DNA from 2 places in the Mesorhizobium sp. P2_A8 genome. Region 1 is predicted to be linked to the other one. Evidence: riboswitches for the same ligand, from Rfam matches in the RefSeq annotation. Region 1 holds a riboswitch; the other holds the start of a gene.

The links. Region 1 has a riboswitch for glycine ahead of AC1D10_RS35100 (D-amino acid dehydrogenase). Riboswitches for the same ligand answer to the same signal wherever they lie in the genome.
Region 2: another riboswitch for glycine. It lies ahead of gcvT (glycine cleavage system aminomethyltransferase GcvT); the one in region 1 lies ahead of AC1D10_RS35100 (D-amino acid dehydrogenase).

What each region holds. Positions count from the first base shown of each region.
Region 1 covers NZ_JBFUDB010000020.1:3,047-10,989, reverse strand. Annotated here, with positions in the region: partial or broken gene AC1D10_RS35105 (malate synthase G) at 1-1,242, opposite strand, end outside; gene AC1D10_RS35100 (D-amino acid dehydrogenase) at 1,245-2,486, opposite strand; glycine riboswitch at 2,541-2,618, opposite strand; glycine riboswitch at 2,621-2,710, opposite strand; gene AC1D10_RS35095 (M24 family metallopeptidase) at 2,876-4,048, opposite strand; gene ehuA (ectoine/hydroxyectoine ABC transporter ATP-binding protein EhuA) at 4,327-5,091, opposite strand; gene ehuD (ectoine/hydroxyectoine ABC transporter permease subunit EhuD) at 5,148-5,816, opposite strand; gene ehuC (ectoine/hydroxyectoine ABC transporter permease subunit EhuC) at 5,821-6,486, opposite strand; gene ehuB (ectoine/hydroxyectoine ABC transporter substrate-binding protein EhuB) at 6,598-7,473, opposite strand.
Region 2 covers NZ_JBFUDB010000014.1:113,594-121,536, reverse strand. Annotated here, with positions in the region: gene AC1D10_RS33485 (molybdopterin-binding protein) at 1-533, shown strand, start outside; gene AC1D10_RS33480 (hypothetical protein) at 590-1,591, opposite strand; glycine riboswitch at 1,777-1,863, shown strand; gene gcvT (glycine cleavage system aminomethyltransferase GcvT) at 2,013-3,113, shown strand; gene gcvH (glycine cleavage system protein GcvH) at 3,119-3,487, shown strand; gene gcvP (aminomethyl-transferring glycine dehydrogenase) at 3,505-6,315, shown strand; gene AC1D10_RS33460 (GGDEF domain-containing protein) at 6,316-7,491, opposite strand; gene AC1D10_RS33455 (tetratricopeptide repeat protein) at 7,657-7,943, opposite strand, start outside.

The sequences.
Region 1 (7,943 bases):
TCTTCGGCTTCACGACATATAACGAGCCCGCGGGTGAGTTCGCCCTGCGACCGTTTCTACCGATGTCGTGCAGCGCGACGGCCGCCGTCACGAACGCATCTAAGATGCCCTCCGGCACCTCGTTACCCTCGCGATCGAGGACTGCGGGGTTGGTCATAAGATGACCTACATTGCGCACTAGCATCAGGGAACGCGCACGCAGCTCGAACTTGGAACCGTCCGGCGCATTGTAGACGACGTCTGGGTTGAGGCGGCGGGTAAAAGTCTTGCCGCCCTTGGTCACCTGTTCAGCCAAATCGCCCATCATCAGGCCAAGCCAGTTGCGGTAGACACTGACCTTGTCCGCGGCATCGACTGCGGCGACCGAATCCTCGCAATCCATGATCGTCGTAATGGCGGATTCCAGCCGCACGTCGGAGATGCCGGCGGGATCGGCTCTGCCGATTTCGGAGTCTGGATCGATAACGATCTCGATATGCAAGCTGTGGTTCCGGAAAAGGAACGCGATTGGCTTGTTCGGTTCGCCGCGATAGCCGGCGAACTGCGAGCCGTCACGCAGGACAGTCACTGCGTGTTCGGAAAACCTTCCTGAAACCTGTCGTGCTAGGTCTCTGAAAGTGTGCATTTCAACAGCGCCATTCGCGACGACGAGCCTGCTGACATCGGACCACGATCCCCAATTCAGCGGGATGGCCTCGTCGAGGAATTTCCGCGCCCAGGCGATCACCTTGTCGCCGCGCACGGGATTGTAGCTCCTGCCTCTTTCGGCGCCGTCTTCCTCGGAGATCGCGTCCGTCCCGTAAAGTGCGTCATAGAGAGAGCCCCAGCGGGCATTGGCGGCATTCAGCGAGAAGCGCGCGTTGATCACCGGCACGACGAGCTGCGGCCCGGCGATCGTCGCGATCTCAGGATCGACGTTTGTCGTCGAGATAGTGAAATCCTCGCCTTCAGGCACGATGTAACCCATCTCGCGCAGGAACGATTTGTATGCGTCGAGGTCGACGGGTGTGCCGTTCTCGCGGTGCCAGCTATCGATCCTGTTCTGCATCAGCTCGCGGAGTGCGAGCAAATCGCGGTTAGTCGGTGCAAGATCATGGACGATTGAAGAGAATGCCGCCCAAAAGGCTTCAGGCGTGATACCAGTAGAAGGGCCTCCTCCCGGATGAAGTCGCGCAGTTCGCGCGCCACCTTCAGTCCAGCAAGTTCGATGGGAAGGCCGCCAGCCGCAAATATGTCAGTCATCTTCATGCGGCCACTCTCAGGTCGACCGGGATTTCCCCGCCTATGACCTCGGCAAGCGCCGCCGAGGTTGCTGCCGAGAGCGTCCAGCCCAGATGACCGTGGCCCGTATTGTAAAAGACTCCAGGGATCTTTCCCTTGCCGACCTTTGGCATCATGTTCGGCATCATGGGCCGTAATCCTGCCCACGGGATGACGTTACTGGTGGCAACTCCTGGGAAGAGCGTACGCGTCCATTCCACGAGGGGCCTGACACGGTCGTCCCTTATATCCCGGTTCGCGCCGTTGAATTCAGCGGTCCCGGCAACGCGGAACCGGGATGTTCCCAACCTGCTGGTGACGATCTTCGCCCGGTCGTCAAGGATACTGACCCACGGAGCCGAAGCTTGGGACAGTTCGTCAGCGAGATCGACTGTGATCGAGTAGCCCTTGACCGGATAGATGTTGATCCGGTCGCCCAGCATTGCGCCTATGGTGCGGCTATGGACACCTGCACAAACGACGACAGCGTCTGCCTGAAGCTCATCCTTGATGCCACCCTTCGTCGAGAAGGCGATGCGGAACCCGTCACGCTTGGTGATCGAGGTCACGTCGGCATCGTAGGTGAAGCGCGCGCCCCTGCTCTCACAGACCTGAGCGAGTCCGCCTGTGTACTTGTGGATGTCGCCGGTTGAATCCGACGGCGTGTAGAAGCCACCGTGAAACTTGCCGGAAAGCACCGGCTCGATCTCGGCGATTTCCTTGGGGGTGACCGGATGGCGGTCCAGTCCGCCCTCGACAAGCATCTCGTTCACCTTCGACGCATGATCGTACCCTGCCTTGTCGTAATGGACGTGAAGGATTCCCTTGCGCACGTGGTCGAAGTCGATCCCTTCCCGCTCAGCGATGCCGAACATGTGCTGCCTGGCGAAAATCGCCAGCCGCGTGGTAGCGATCGTGTTCTCCCGGTAGCGGCCGATGTTCGCCATGAATTCCGCCAGCCAGCTGTACTTATGCCAGGATGGAGAAGGGTTCATCAGGAGCGGGGCGTCCCTTCGCGCCATCCACTTGATACCCTTGATGACGGTCGACCAATGGTTCCAGACTTCGGCGTTGCAGGCGGAGAGCTGCCCTCCGTTAGCAAATGATGTCTCCATCGCCGCGTAGCGCTGCTTTTCGAACACGGTGACTTCGTATCCCCGTTCCAACAGGGCATAGGCTGTCGACACTCCGGTGATACCGGCGCCGATCACGACAATTCTGGGCATTTGAGGAACTCCAATGGATCAACGGTTGCAGGCGTGAACCTGCGGCGATCCCCAAATCTGTCTCGGTACCTGAGAGCTTGACCGGATTCCGGCGTTCCCCTTCGGTGGGCGCGAGGCGCCTCTCTCCAGATTGTCCGGCACGAACGGTCACTGGTGCCTGAGAGTTTCCTTGGGGGGTTGCTCCGTCGGCGCCGGCTCTCGCCGATCTCTCCCGTTCCACCTTGTGGACACGGCATTAGTACCGCAGACAGCCGGAGTTTTAGTGCGAAATGTGCGGAGCAACGAAACGTGCCCGGCAAAATGTGCCCGGCAACGAAACGAGCCTTTAAGTTAGCGTGGACACCTCACGCCTTCGGGAAGGAGAACGCATGAGGCGATCGCTTGATTTCTTAGTAGATCCGAGGCAGTTGGCGTGAGGCCCGCTTGGTCAACAACTCCATGCCGTCTTCGGTCACCAGCACCGTTTCCTCGTGAAGAACGATCTTGCCGGGTTCGTACTCGAGCCCGGGCTCGATGCACAACACCATCCCGGCCTGCAGCACCGTTTGGTCTTCAACTTTGACGGACGGCGGCTCCGTGACCCGCAGGCCCAGGCCGTGGCCCATACGCCCGTTGCTGTTCAGGTCTTCCTCGCCAGAGGAGAGCACTTTCGCCATTGCCCGGAAGACGGAGGCAGCGGAAACCCCGGCACGGACTGACTTCAACCCGATCTCGTTTGCCTGCCAGACCTTTTCGTGCGCCTGCAGTAGCGCATCGGTTGCGTCGCCGACTTGGTAATTTCGATCATAATCGCAGTAGTAACCGTCGAACGTGGTTCCGGTGTCGATGAAGAGAAGGTCACCGTCGGCGATCTTGCGGTCGCGCGGGCCGCCGGTGATCTCGAAAGGACCGCCGATGTCCGAGCGGCAGATCACAACCGGGATCGAACTGGCGCCGCTTGAGTTCAGGCGAGCCCGGAACTCACGCTGGATGCGTTTTTCAGTGTCACCGATGCGAACGAAATCTGGAACCGTATCGTATACGCCCCCGGCGATATCGATGGCCGTCCTGATCCTCGCGACTTCGGCTTCGCTTTTGATCATACGAAGCTGCCATATCGCTTTCGATCCGTCGACCAGTTCGACACCCTGCAGCCCCTTCATAATATCCAGAACCTGGCTCACCGGCATGCCAACGCGCAACTCCATTCCGAGCTCAGCACCGACACGTCCAAAGCGGCGTGGCAACTCCGAGACCGCCTGGATCACGAGCGATGTGCCATCGTCGTCTGGCCGTGGTGACGGCCACGAGCGAATCTCCTTCACCCAAAGCGTTTCCATAATCGAACGGCCGATCTCGGGAACTATGGCGATCGGATCGCCTTCAGCCCGTACGAGAACGAACCAAGGTCTGGCGTAGCTCTCCCAAAAAGTGGAATCGATCCCAGTGAAGTATCGGATGTTGTCCATGGACGACACGAGCAGCCCGTCGAGCTGGTGCTCCCTCATCGCCTGTTGAGCCCGCGAAACGCGAGATTGGAATTCTGATACTGTGAAACGCTCCACCTTTGCAATATCTTCCATGTTCTTCACCATGCGCGGCTGACTGGCGGAGTACGATTATTCATTCTTGGATTTTGAAAGTAGGCAGTTTGCTTCACTCGGTTCCGATCGATGCCACCGCTCAGAATCAGGGAGGATCGCTTTTCCGCCCTCCGGTCGTGCAGAGGATTCTCAGGGCGGCCGGCGCCTTGAAACGAAGCGTTGGTCCTCCACGTCTAGCTTCGACATTTCCATGAAAGCGAAATCTTCGGATGTTCTTCGAGGTCGACACGAGCCAGATCAGTGTGTCAACGACTTCACTAAACGGCTTCGCGGACCGCACTGAGAAACTGCTGGGTCCGCTCTTTCTTCGGATCGCCGAAGAGTTCGTCGGGAGTTCCCTGCTCTTCGATCCGACCCTTGTAGAAGAAGCTCACCCGATCGGAGATTTGTCGCGCGAAGCCCATCTGGTGCGTGACCATCAACATCGTCAGGTTGTGCTCCGATACCAGCTTTTTGATCACTCCGGTAACCTCCCCGATCACCTCTGGATCCAGCGCCGACGTCACTTCATCGAACAGCATCACCTTGGGGCGCATAGCCAAGGCGCGCGCAATAGCAACGCGCTGTTGCTGGCCGCCGGACAGGCGCGAAGGATGCTGATCCCGCTTGTCGGCCATCCCGACCATCCGCAGGAGCTCTTCCGAGCGCTCGCGGGCTTCCTTTTTTGACAGGCCCAGAACATTGACCGGGCCCTCCATGCAATTTTCCAGTGCTGTCATGTGCGGAAAGAGGTGAAAGTGTTGGAAGCACATCCCGATCTTCGACCGCATCTTACGCAGGTGCCGCTGATTTGCGGGGACGAGTTTCGTGCCGTCGGACATGTGGGTTAGCGGCTCGCCGTCCACGTAAATCACGCCGCCGTTGATCGAATCCAGTGTCATCAAGGTACGGAGAACCGTCGTTTTTCCAGATCCCGAAGGGCCGATGATGGTGACCATTTCTCCTTCGGCGACGTCCAGATCAAGCGAGTCCAGAACGACGAGGCTCCCGTATCGCTTCGTGACCTTTCTGAAGCTGACCATGGGCACGTTGGCGCCTTCGAGGCGAAGCGGAAAAGATGCGTGGGTTTCATCGGTCATCAGGTTAGTCCCAATTTTCTTCGCATCCAGCCTTCGAATGCTCTGATCAACGCAGCGGTCGGCAGCGATATCGCAAGGAAAATGATGCCGACCAGTGTGTAAGGTTCAAGAAACCGGTACGTTTCCGCACCGATGGAGTTCGCTGCGTGCATCAGCTCGGCAACGCCGATGACTGATAGGATCGGAGTGTCCTTGAAGATGCCGACTAGATAGTTCCCCATCCCAGCGAGCGATGGCGGCAGAGCCTGAGGTATGACGATGCGGAAATACGTCCTGGTCGTAGAGAGGTTCAGAGATGTTGCGGCTTCCCACTGACCCTTTGGTACGGAGTCGATACCGCCTCTATATACTTCCGACAGGTAGGCCGCGTAGTGAACGCCGATAGAAAGCATTCCGGCAACCCATGGCGATAACGTGATGCCGAATTGAGGGGCGACGTAAAAGACGAAGAATACCTGCAGAACCAATGGCGTCGAGCGGACGAACTCGATGATTTCTCGTACGCTGGCAGTGAAGATGGGTGACCGCGTTCGCTGAAGAAGGGCCAGGACGAGGCCCAGGACAACGGCTATCGCGTAGCCAAGCCCAGCCGCAAGTATCGTGTTGACTGTGGCTGATAGCAACCTTGGTAGGATCGTCCAGGTGAAATCCCAATCCCAATTCAGCACGGCCTCACGCCTCTCCCATCTTGCGCGCCATGAACCGTTCAAGCCATCTCATCGAGGGCGTGATCAGGAAGCGAGCGACGACATAGTAGATGATCAGGGCGGTCCCGAAGCTTTGCGCCGAGAGGAAAGTCGAGGAGTTGATCTGTTTTGCCTGAAACGTCAGATCCGCCACGGCAATCAGTGCGACCAGGGCGGTGCTTTTCAATAGCTCAATCATGAGATTGCCCCAGGGAGGGAGCATGATCAGGAGAGCTTGAGGAAGTATAATGCGACGCATGCGCTGTACGCCTGACATGTTGAGTGCAAGCGCGGCTTCCCACTGACCGCGGGCAACCGATAGAATTGCCCCGCGCACCAATTCCGATCCGTAAGCGCCGAGGTTCAAGCCGACCGCGATGAAACCAGCCGTGAATTTTTCAAGAGTGAACCCGAAGAGCGGCAGAACAAAGAAAATCCAGTAGAGCTGCACGAGCAGGGAGGTGCCTCGAAAAATTTCGACATACACGGCCGCGACACTGCGGACAAAGCGATTTGGCGATAAACGCATCAAGCCAGCAATGAGCGCAATCGAAATAGCCAAGGCGGCGGCGATGATCGTCAATATGATCGTGACGAGTGTCCCGCTCAGAATGCGTTCGCCATACTGGCTGATGAACTCAAAATATGACATGCCGCTAGAGCTTTCCCTCCAGCGCCGTTCAACTGGAGCGTTCGCCCGTGAGGGCATTTGCTACCAAATAGGCGCGGCGAACCTAACACTAGGTTCGCCGCATGAGATTGACTACCTGTTTGCGCAGATCCATTCAGCTTTTTCGTCCCCGGGCAGCAGGGTCTTGCTATAGCCGTACTCAGCTACAGCCTTCATCATCTCGTCAGAACCGAGATATTCCTTAAGAGCCTTGTTGAAAGCCGGGATGAAATCGGCGTCTTCCTTCCGGAAGCCAATCGCGCCCCAGTTGAAAAGTTCCTTCGGCATCGCCGAGGGATCAGTTGCTTCGAGCTCTCCATTCGTGCTGGACGCAAGTTGCTCCACTACGACGGATGTGCTCGCTCCAACGTCCGCACGCCCTGCCTTGACCGCAGCAAGAAGCTCAACGGGGCTCGGCACTTCCATTATCTTGGCAGGATCAACGCCAGCGGCCTTGGCATTTTCAATGTTGGCCGTACCGGTCGCGGCAACAATTGTGGCCCCGCTCTTCTTCACGTCATCGTAGTTGCGAAGACCCTTCGGGTTGCCCTTCGGAACAATAAATGCATCTGACATTTTGAAGATAGGCTCGGAGAAGGCCACATTCTTGCATCGCGAGGCGAGGATGAACATGCCACCGGTGATGATATCGGATCGCCCAGCTTGCAAGGCTGGTATCAGCCCACCCCATTCGGTCTGCACCGACTCGATATTGGTGTACCCCATCTTCTTCAGGATGCCCAAAGTCATTATGTTGACGAAGCCGGTGGGCTTGCCATCCTTGCCGAGGTATGCGCCGGGTACTTCATCGGAAAAACCGAGCCGGATCGGCTCGCCCTTCGCTATCCTTTGGGAAAGCGGACCTGGATTGGTTTGAGCTGATGCAAAGTTCGCCTGACAGGCGATAACCCCCACGGCTATTGCGGAGGCTGCTTGGATGAGGAGTCTGCGGGTAATGATGATCGACATGATATTCCCCTTTTTGATCCCGCTTTTGACGGGTTTCAGCTTACGCACCGCGTAGCGTTCTTAACGCCCCGGTCACCTTAACACTGACACCAGATGCTATAAGTTTTCCTCCAAAAACGAGATCGGGATGCAACGCCTGGCGCAGTTCGCTCCAGTCGGTGAAACATACTACTCTATCAGCAGGCGGAGGCTTTTTCGCCAGCTATACGGCGCATCGCGTATTGATAAGTAGGCGCTTCGGGGCAGATGGTCGCCAAATCATCGCCCGTCGGGCAAACGGTAGGCGATTGGTCTGCATTTCACTTTCCGCCGCTGAATGGGGCATTTGTTTCACAATGGCGGCCCTTTTGCGCAAAACGCCCTATCGAACGGCTGTAGGCTTTCTAATGTTAGCTTAGCGAGCTGGTCGTGCGTCATTCCCGAAGGGTGCGCGGATCAGGCTGAGAGCGTTGGCAATGCCATTGAGCAGG
Region 2 (7,943 bases), on a different contig from region 1:
ACGACGTCTACAAGGGTCTACTCGCCAACAATTTCGCCGACTGGCGGCTGGAGGTTTCGGGTCTTGTCGAAAAGCCGCTGTCACTTAGCCGCGAGCAATTGATGACCATGCCGAGCCGCACCCAGATCACCCGCCACGACTGCGTCGAAGGCTGGAGTTGCATCGCCAAATGGACCGGCACGCCGCTGTCGCTGGTGCTCGACCAGGCGGTGGTCAAGCCGCAGGCCCGCTACGTCATGTTCCATTGTCTCGACACGATCGACCGCAGTCTCTCCGGCGACATCAAATACTACGGCACGATCGACCTGATCGACGCCCGCCACCCGCAGACGATCCTTGCCTATGGGCTGAATGGCAAGCCGCTGCCGGTCGAGAACGGCGCGCCGCTGCGTGTCCGCGTCGAGCGTCAGCTTGGCTACAAGATGCCGAAATATCTCTACAAGATCGAGCTGGTCGACGGCTTCGCCAATGTCGGCGGCGGCAGGGGTGGCTATTGGGAAGACAATGGCTACGACTGGTACGGTGGAATCTGAACCGCAAAGCGCAAGATGATGATCGGCCCGGGGGCGTAGCGAGCGCCGCCGCGTGTTCAGGCTACCTTGTCGAGCAGCGGCTTCAGCGCCGGGTGGATTTCTGGCGAGGCATGCTTGATCAGGGTCAGCAGCGCGCGCTCGTTCTCGTACAGCGGCCTGTCCGCCCCGATGTGCTCGATCAGCCAGCTGGCTTCGCCGGCATCGATCGTCTCGGCGCGGCGCGCCAGGGCTTCAGTCGCCCTGTTCTTGGCTTCCCACTCGGCCTCGATGTCGTCGGGGGACCGGTAGGCCTCCATGATGCCGGCGAGGCCGCCGGAGACCATGCGGCTGAAGAAGCCGCCGATTTCCGGATCGGCGTGTTCCAGGAAGGCATCACGGCGCAGCGCCACATCGCGTGTCGGCGCCTCATAGCCGGCCGAGCACATGACGAAATTGGCGATCGCCTTGACGAACAGATCGTTCCAGGACGGATCGTTCTCGGCCTGGGCTGTCCGCTCATTGATCTTGAACAGCACTTCGGCCTCGGCACGGGTGATGGCGATGTTGCCGTCACCGCCATGTGCGTGGAGGATCCGGCGCAAAAGCTCGACCTCCGCCTTGGCGATCAGTCCGGGAACCAGCGCACCGCCAAGCATGAGCGGCCCCTTGCCGTCGATGACGGCGTGGGCGACCTGCTCCAGCGCATAGACGCAAAGCTGGCTCAGCGACGATCTCGCCTCTTCCAGCACATGGACCAGCAGCTCGAGTTCGGTGCGGCTGTCGACCATGCCGTCTCGCGAGATCGTGCGGATCAGCCACTCGGCATTGTCCTGCGAGATGTAGCCCGACGGCTTTTCCTGGTGGACGATGTAGTCGGTGACCGCTTCGACGAAAAAGCCCGGCCATTCCTGGCACTTCTCCTTCGCCGTGGCGTCGAGCGCGAACAGTGCCTCGGCCTCGCCGCGCGTCACCACGCCATCGCCGAACACTTCATGGCGCAACATGGCCACGTCTTCCCTGGTGATGCGGCTTTTCGAGGTCAGCCCCGCCACCGGCGCACTCATGATCAATTCGCCCATTTGTCGTCCCCGTCCGCTGCCGGCAAGCGCCGGCGCAAAGCCTCATGGCTGCCAACATATCAGCAGTGTCTTGAAAATCCGGCAAACGGCGTGGTTAGCGAAGACTTGTCAGCAACACGTCGCAGGCAGGTGACAATGTGTCGTCGACGGGCTATGGATGACGAGTCGAGGGCTCTTGCGAGTCCTACCTGTTTGCGGGAGAGAGCAGCGAAAGCTGCCGCCGAAGGGGAAATCGCCCGAAATCTCTCAGGCAAAAGAACCGTAGACGGGAAAGACACTCTGGAAAGTCGGGGCTTGCCCCCGCGCCGAAGGTGTAAGCGCCGCTGACAGAGTTCCGGTTGCGCGAGTCTCTCAGGCTTCAGACAGAGGGGCACGGACTGGTCGCCATTCGCGGCCGATTGCGTGCGACTCTGGAGATGACATGACGGGCGACGACACCAAACACCTTCCCCTGGAAGATATCCACGTAGCCGCCGGTGCACGCTTTGGCGCCTTTGCCGGCTGGTCGATGCCGCTGACCTATCCGGCCGGCGTCATGAAGGAGCATCTTCACACCCGCGAGCATGCCGGCCTGTTCGACATCTCGCATATGAAACTGTTCGAGATCAGCGGGCGCGAAGTGGTTGCGTTGCTCAACCGCGCCTGTCCTGTGGATGCCGGCGCGCTCGAAATCTCGCAGTCCAAACTGTCCTTCTTCCTCAATGAAGCAGGAGGCATTCTGGACGACCTGATCGTCACCAGGCTGGGCGACCAGCGCTTCATGGTGGTCGCCAACGCAGGCAACGCCGTGGCCGACGAAAAGCATTTGCGTGCGCTTGCCGCGGATTTCGACGCCAGGGTCGAGCCACTCGATCGCGTCTTCCTTGCCGTCCAGGGCCCGGAAGCCTGGGCAGCCCTTTCCCGCGCCGGCATCGAGACCGGCTCACTGCTGTTCATGCATGGGGTCGAGCCACGGCAGAACTGGTTCATGAGCCGCTCCGGCTACACCGGCGAAGACGGTTTCGAGATCGGCCTGCCAGAGACAGATGCGCGCGACCTCGTCGCGAAATTGCTCGGCGATGAGCGCGTGCTGTGGATCGGCCTTGCCGCTCGCGACAGCCTCCGACTGGAGGCTGGGCTGTGCCTGCACGGCCAGGACATCACACCGGAGACCGACCCGGCCAGCGCCGGACTGACGTGGGCGATCCCGAAAGATATCCGCGCCTCCGGCGCTTTCATCGGCGCCGACGCCCTGCGAGCCGCCGTAGAACGGGGACCCGCGCAAAGGCGGGTTGGGTTGAAGCCGGAGGGCCGCCAGCCGGTACGCGCCGGCGCCGCGCTCTTCGATGCCGACGGCAATCCCGCCGGTCATGTCACGTCAGGCGGCTTCGGCCCCTCGGCCGGCCATCCGGTAGCCATGGGTTATGTCGCAACGCCGCTGGCAAAGCCCGGCACACGGGTTTTCGCCGACGTGCGCGGCACGAAAATCCCTGTCGATATCAGCTCCCTGCCCTTCACACCGCATCGCTACCGCAAAGGATGAATCCGATGGCAAAGACCTATTTCACCGAAGATCACGAATGGCTCCGCGTCGAGGGCGGCATCGCCACGGTCGGCATCACCGACTACGCGCAGGAGCAGCTTGGTGATCTCGTCTTCGTCGAACTGCCCGAAACGGGCAAAAAGCTCGCCAAGGGCGATACCGCCGTGGTGGTCGAGTCCGTCAAAGCGGCATCCGACGTCTACGCGCCGGTCGACGGCGAAATCACCGAGGCCAACGGCACGCTTTCGTCGGATCCATCGCTGGTCAATTCGGCGGCAACCGGCGCCGGTTGGTTGTGGAAGATGAAGCTGGCCAATGAGAGCCAGTTGGAAGGCCTCATGGATGAGGCCGCCTACCTGGCCCACATCGGCTGAAAGCAGGACCAAAAAAGATGACCGCAGCACTCACCCCCTTCTCGGCCCGCCACATTGGCCCCGGCCTCAACGATGTCAGAGCCATGCTGGCCGTGATCGGCGTTCCCTCGGTTGAGACGCTGATCAGCCAGGCCGTGCCGAGATCGATCCGCCTCGACTTGCCGCTGAACCTGCCCGTGCCGGCCAGCGAAGCTGAAGCCCTGGCCGAATTGTCAGCGACGATGGCAAAGAACACGGTGTTGAAGAGCTTCATCGGCGCCGGCTATCACGGTGTCGATGTGCCGCCGGTGATCCAGCGCAATCTGTTCGAGAACCCGGCCTGGTACACGGCCTACACGCCCTACCAGGCCGAGATCAGCCAGGGCCGGCTCGAAATGCTGTTCAATTTCCAGACCCTGGTCGCAGAGCTGACCGGTCTGCCGGTGGCTTCGGCCTCGCTACTCGATGAAGCCACCGCCGTCGCGGAGGCGGTCGGCATCGCGCTGCGCCATCATCGCGACAAGCGCACCAAGGTGGCGCTGGCCGGCACGCCGCATCCGCAGACGCTGGATGTCGTGCGCACCCGCGCAGAACCGCTCGACATCGAGATCGACGGCGAGACGATCGACGACAACACCGCCGCCCTGCTGGTCTCCTGGCCGGACACGTTCGGCGTCTATGGCGACCACAAGGCAGCGATCGAGAAGGCTCGCGCCACCGGCGCACTGGTCATCTTCATTGCCGATCCGCTCGGCCTGACGCTGACCGACGCACCGGCGAAACTCGGCGCCGACATCGCCGTCGGCCCGATGCAGCGCTTCGGCGTGCCGATGGGCTTTGGCGGCCCGCACGCCGCCTATTGCGCCGTCTCCGACAAGCTGACCCGGCTGATGCCCGGCCGCCTCGTCGGCCAATCGACCGACAGCAAGGGCCGCCCGGGCTATCGTCTTGCGCTGCAGACGCGCGAGCAGCACATCCGCCGCGACAAGGCGACCTCCAACATCTGCACCGCGCAGGCGCTGCTCGCCAATATGGCGACGGCCTATGCCATCTGGCACGGCCCTGCCGGATTGCAGGCGATCGCCGGACGCATCCATGGGCTGGCCAACCGCCTGGCCGCCGGTCTAAAGGCATCAGGTGTTTCGGTGCTCGGTGCCAGCCGCTTCGACACGGTGACGGCGGAGGTCAAAGGCAAGGCCGCGGCAATCGCATCTGCCGCTGAAAAGACCGGCCGGCTGTTGCGCATCATCGACGCCGACCATGTCGCCGTCTGTTTCGACGAGACCTCGACCGATGCCGATGTGGAGGCGATCGCCGCGCTGTTTGGCGCCAAGGCTGGGACCGCCGCTGCCAGCACCGTGCCTGGCAAGCCGCGTGGCAAGGAGTTCCTCACCCAACCCGTCTTCCACGAGAACCACTCGGAAACCGAGATGATGCGCTTCCTGCGCAGGCTGGCCGATAAGGATCTGGCGCTCGACCGCGCCATGATCCCGCTCGGATCCTGCACCATGAAGCTCAACGCCGCCGCCGAGATGATGCCGGTCAGCTGGCCAAGCATTGCCAATCTCCATCCCTTCGCGCCGGCCGCGCACTCGGCTGGCTATCGCGCCATGATCGGCGAACTGGAAGGATGGCTGTCGGAGATCACCGGCTTCGACGCCGTCACCTTGCAGCCCAATGCCGGCAGCCAGGGCGAATATGCCGGCCTGCTTGCCATTCGCGGCTACCACCGCTCGCGTGGCGACAGCCATCGCACCGTCTGCCTGATCCCGTCCTCGGCGCATGGCACCAATCCGGCGAGTGCGGCGATGGCGGGCATGAGCGTCGTCGTCGTGCGCTGCAGCGAGGATGGCAATATCGACATGGACGATATGAGGGCCAAGGCCAATGAGCATTCAAGAAATCTCGCGGCGCTGATGTTCACCTATCCCTCGACGCATGGCGTCTACGAGGAAGGCGCGCGCCACCTCTGCGCCCTCATTCACGAGCATGGCGGCCAGGTCTATTTCGACGGCGCCAACCTCAACGCCCTGGTCGGTCTCGCCCGCCCCGGCGACATCGGCGCCGACGTCTGCCATATGAACCTGCACAAGACCTTCTGCATCCCGCATGGCGGCGGCGGCCCGGGCGTCGGCCCGATCGGCGTCAAGGCGCATCTGCAGCCGTATCTGCCGGGCCACGTCACCGAAGGCTCGGGCCATGCGGTGTCGGCCGCCCCTTTCGGCAGCGCTTCGATCCTGCCGATCACCTGGATGTACATCCGCATGATGGGCGCTTCCGGCCTGAAGCAGGCTACGGAAACCGCCATCATCTCGGCCAACTATGTGGCGACGCGGCTCGCGCCGCATTTCCCGCTTCTCTACAAGGGCAGGCACGATCGCATCGCGCATGAATGCATCCTCGACACCCGCGTGCTCAAGGACAGCGCCGGCATCAGCGTCGACGACATCGCCAAACGGCTGATCGACTATGGTTTCCATGCGCCGACCATGTCTTTCCCGGTCGCCGGCACGCTGATGGTGGAGCCGACCGAGTCCGAGCCCAAGCGCGAACTCGACCGTTTTTGCGAGGCAATGATCGCCATCGCTGGCGAGGCCGCCAAGGTGGCCAAGGGCGAATGGCCCTTGGCCGACAACCCGCTGGTCAATGCACCGCACACAGCCGCCGAGGCACTGGCCAGCCAGTGGAGCCATCCCTATTCGCGGCTGGAGGCGGCCTACCCCGCCGGTGACGCCGACACAGCAGCCAAATACTGGCCGCCGGTGTCGCGCATCGACAATGTTGCCGGCGACCGCAACCTGGTCTGTTCCTGCCCCCCGCTGTCGGACTATCTGGGTGCGGCGGAATAACTACGCTGAGCGCAAGGCCGGCTTCACCGGTTCGGCCTTGCCCGTCCTTTTGCGGCTGATGACGCAATTTCGCCCGGCGCGCTTGGCGGCATAGAGCGCTGCGTCGGCCTCGGCCAGCACGTCATCGAGGCTGCGGCCGTCGGCCTCGCCAAAGCCGATGCCGCCGCTGACCGTGCTGCGCAACGGACCAATCTGGGTGGCAACGATTTCGGTGCCGAAGGCGACGCCGATCTTGCTGGCGAGATCGTAGGCCCTTTCATCCGTCATCCGCGATATGACAACGGCGAATTCCTCGCCGCCGAGGCGAAAGGCGTCGACGCCGGTTCTGGCATATTTCTTGATGACCGCGGCGAAGCGGCACAGGACCTGGTCGCCGACCGGGTGACCGTAGACGTCGTTCGTCCGCTTGAAGTGGTCGAGGTCAAACATGACGACGAACATGAATGGACCGAAACTCCGCTCCCCATAGAGCGATTTCAGCGCCCGACGGTTCATCAACCCCGTCAGCGGGTCGGTCATGGTCTCGGCCTTCAGCTCGATCTGCGCCTGCAGATGATGGAGGGAGAGCGTCAACGCGCCGAGCCCGGTCATGCAAGCCACCGCCACCACGGAATTCAGCCGTTCGGCCCAGTTGTCGGGTGCGACCGCGAGCACCCACTGCCCCCTGCCCAGCAGAACCATGCCACAGAGCGCAAAGGACACCGCACAGGTGCCGCTCAGAAACGAAACCACCAGCAGGATCCGGCGATCATGGCTGCCGTTGATCCAGAACATCGCGCCGATCGCCGACAGCAGCGCCGTTACCGTCGCGTAGGTGATGATGAAGCCGACACCATCAAGGCCGATGAAGGTCACGGCCGCACAGACCGCCATGGCGGCAAGGGTCGGTGCAAAGGCACGTCGATAGCCAGGCACGCCGAGATATTGCATGGCCGACAAGCAGATGATCAGGAATCCCAGGCTCAGCAGCACGAGCACGATCTGGCAGAGCAGTGGATCAGGCACCTTGGTGTATCGCCAGAACAGGATCACATGCGCGACGAGCACCAGAATGCCGCACGCCACGGTCAGGACGAAGCCCGCCTTGGGCGCGGTGCACCAGATCGCGAACATGGTAACGCTCAGGCAGATCCCCGACAGCGCGGCCGCGAGCAGGAGCGAACTGAAGTCCAGCATGTCAGGCGAGAGCCTCTCGAGCGTCGGTGGGTGCGCTGCATTCTAGGTCAGCGGCAGCCCTCGGATACGGTTTTCGGCCGACCTTTCGACGCAACCTGCGGATAGGGTTTACAAAGCGTCGATGCCCTGTGTCCCGAAACCGCACCCTTGGACGCGACGACCGGATCAGCCCTTGTTCAGCAGAGCGAGATTGGCGTTGACGACCGTGGGATCGGCCATGCCGGCCTTCGCTTCGAGCAGCAGCGCCTTGGCCTTCTTGCGATTGCCACGCAACAGTTGCGAATACCCCATGTTGTTGACGATCTGCGGCTTGCGGCCGGCGACTTTCAAAAGCTGGTTGTAGGCACGGTCAGCAAAGTCGAAGCGGCCAAGCTCGTCATACGAAGCGGCGAGCCCCATCCAGGCTTCGGCATTGTCGGCCTTCAACTCGACAGCCTTGCGGAAATGCTGTT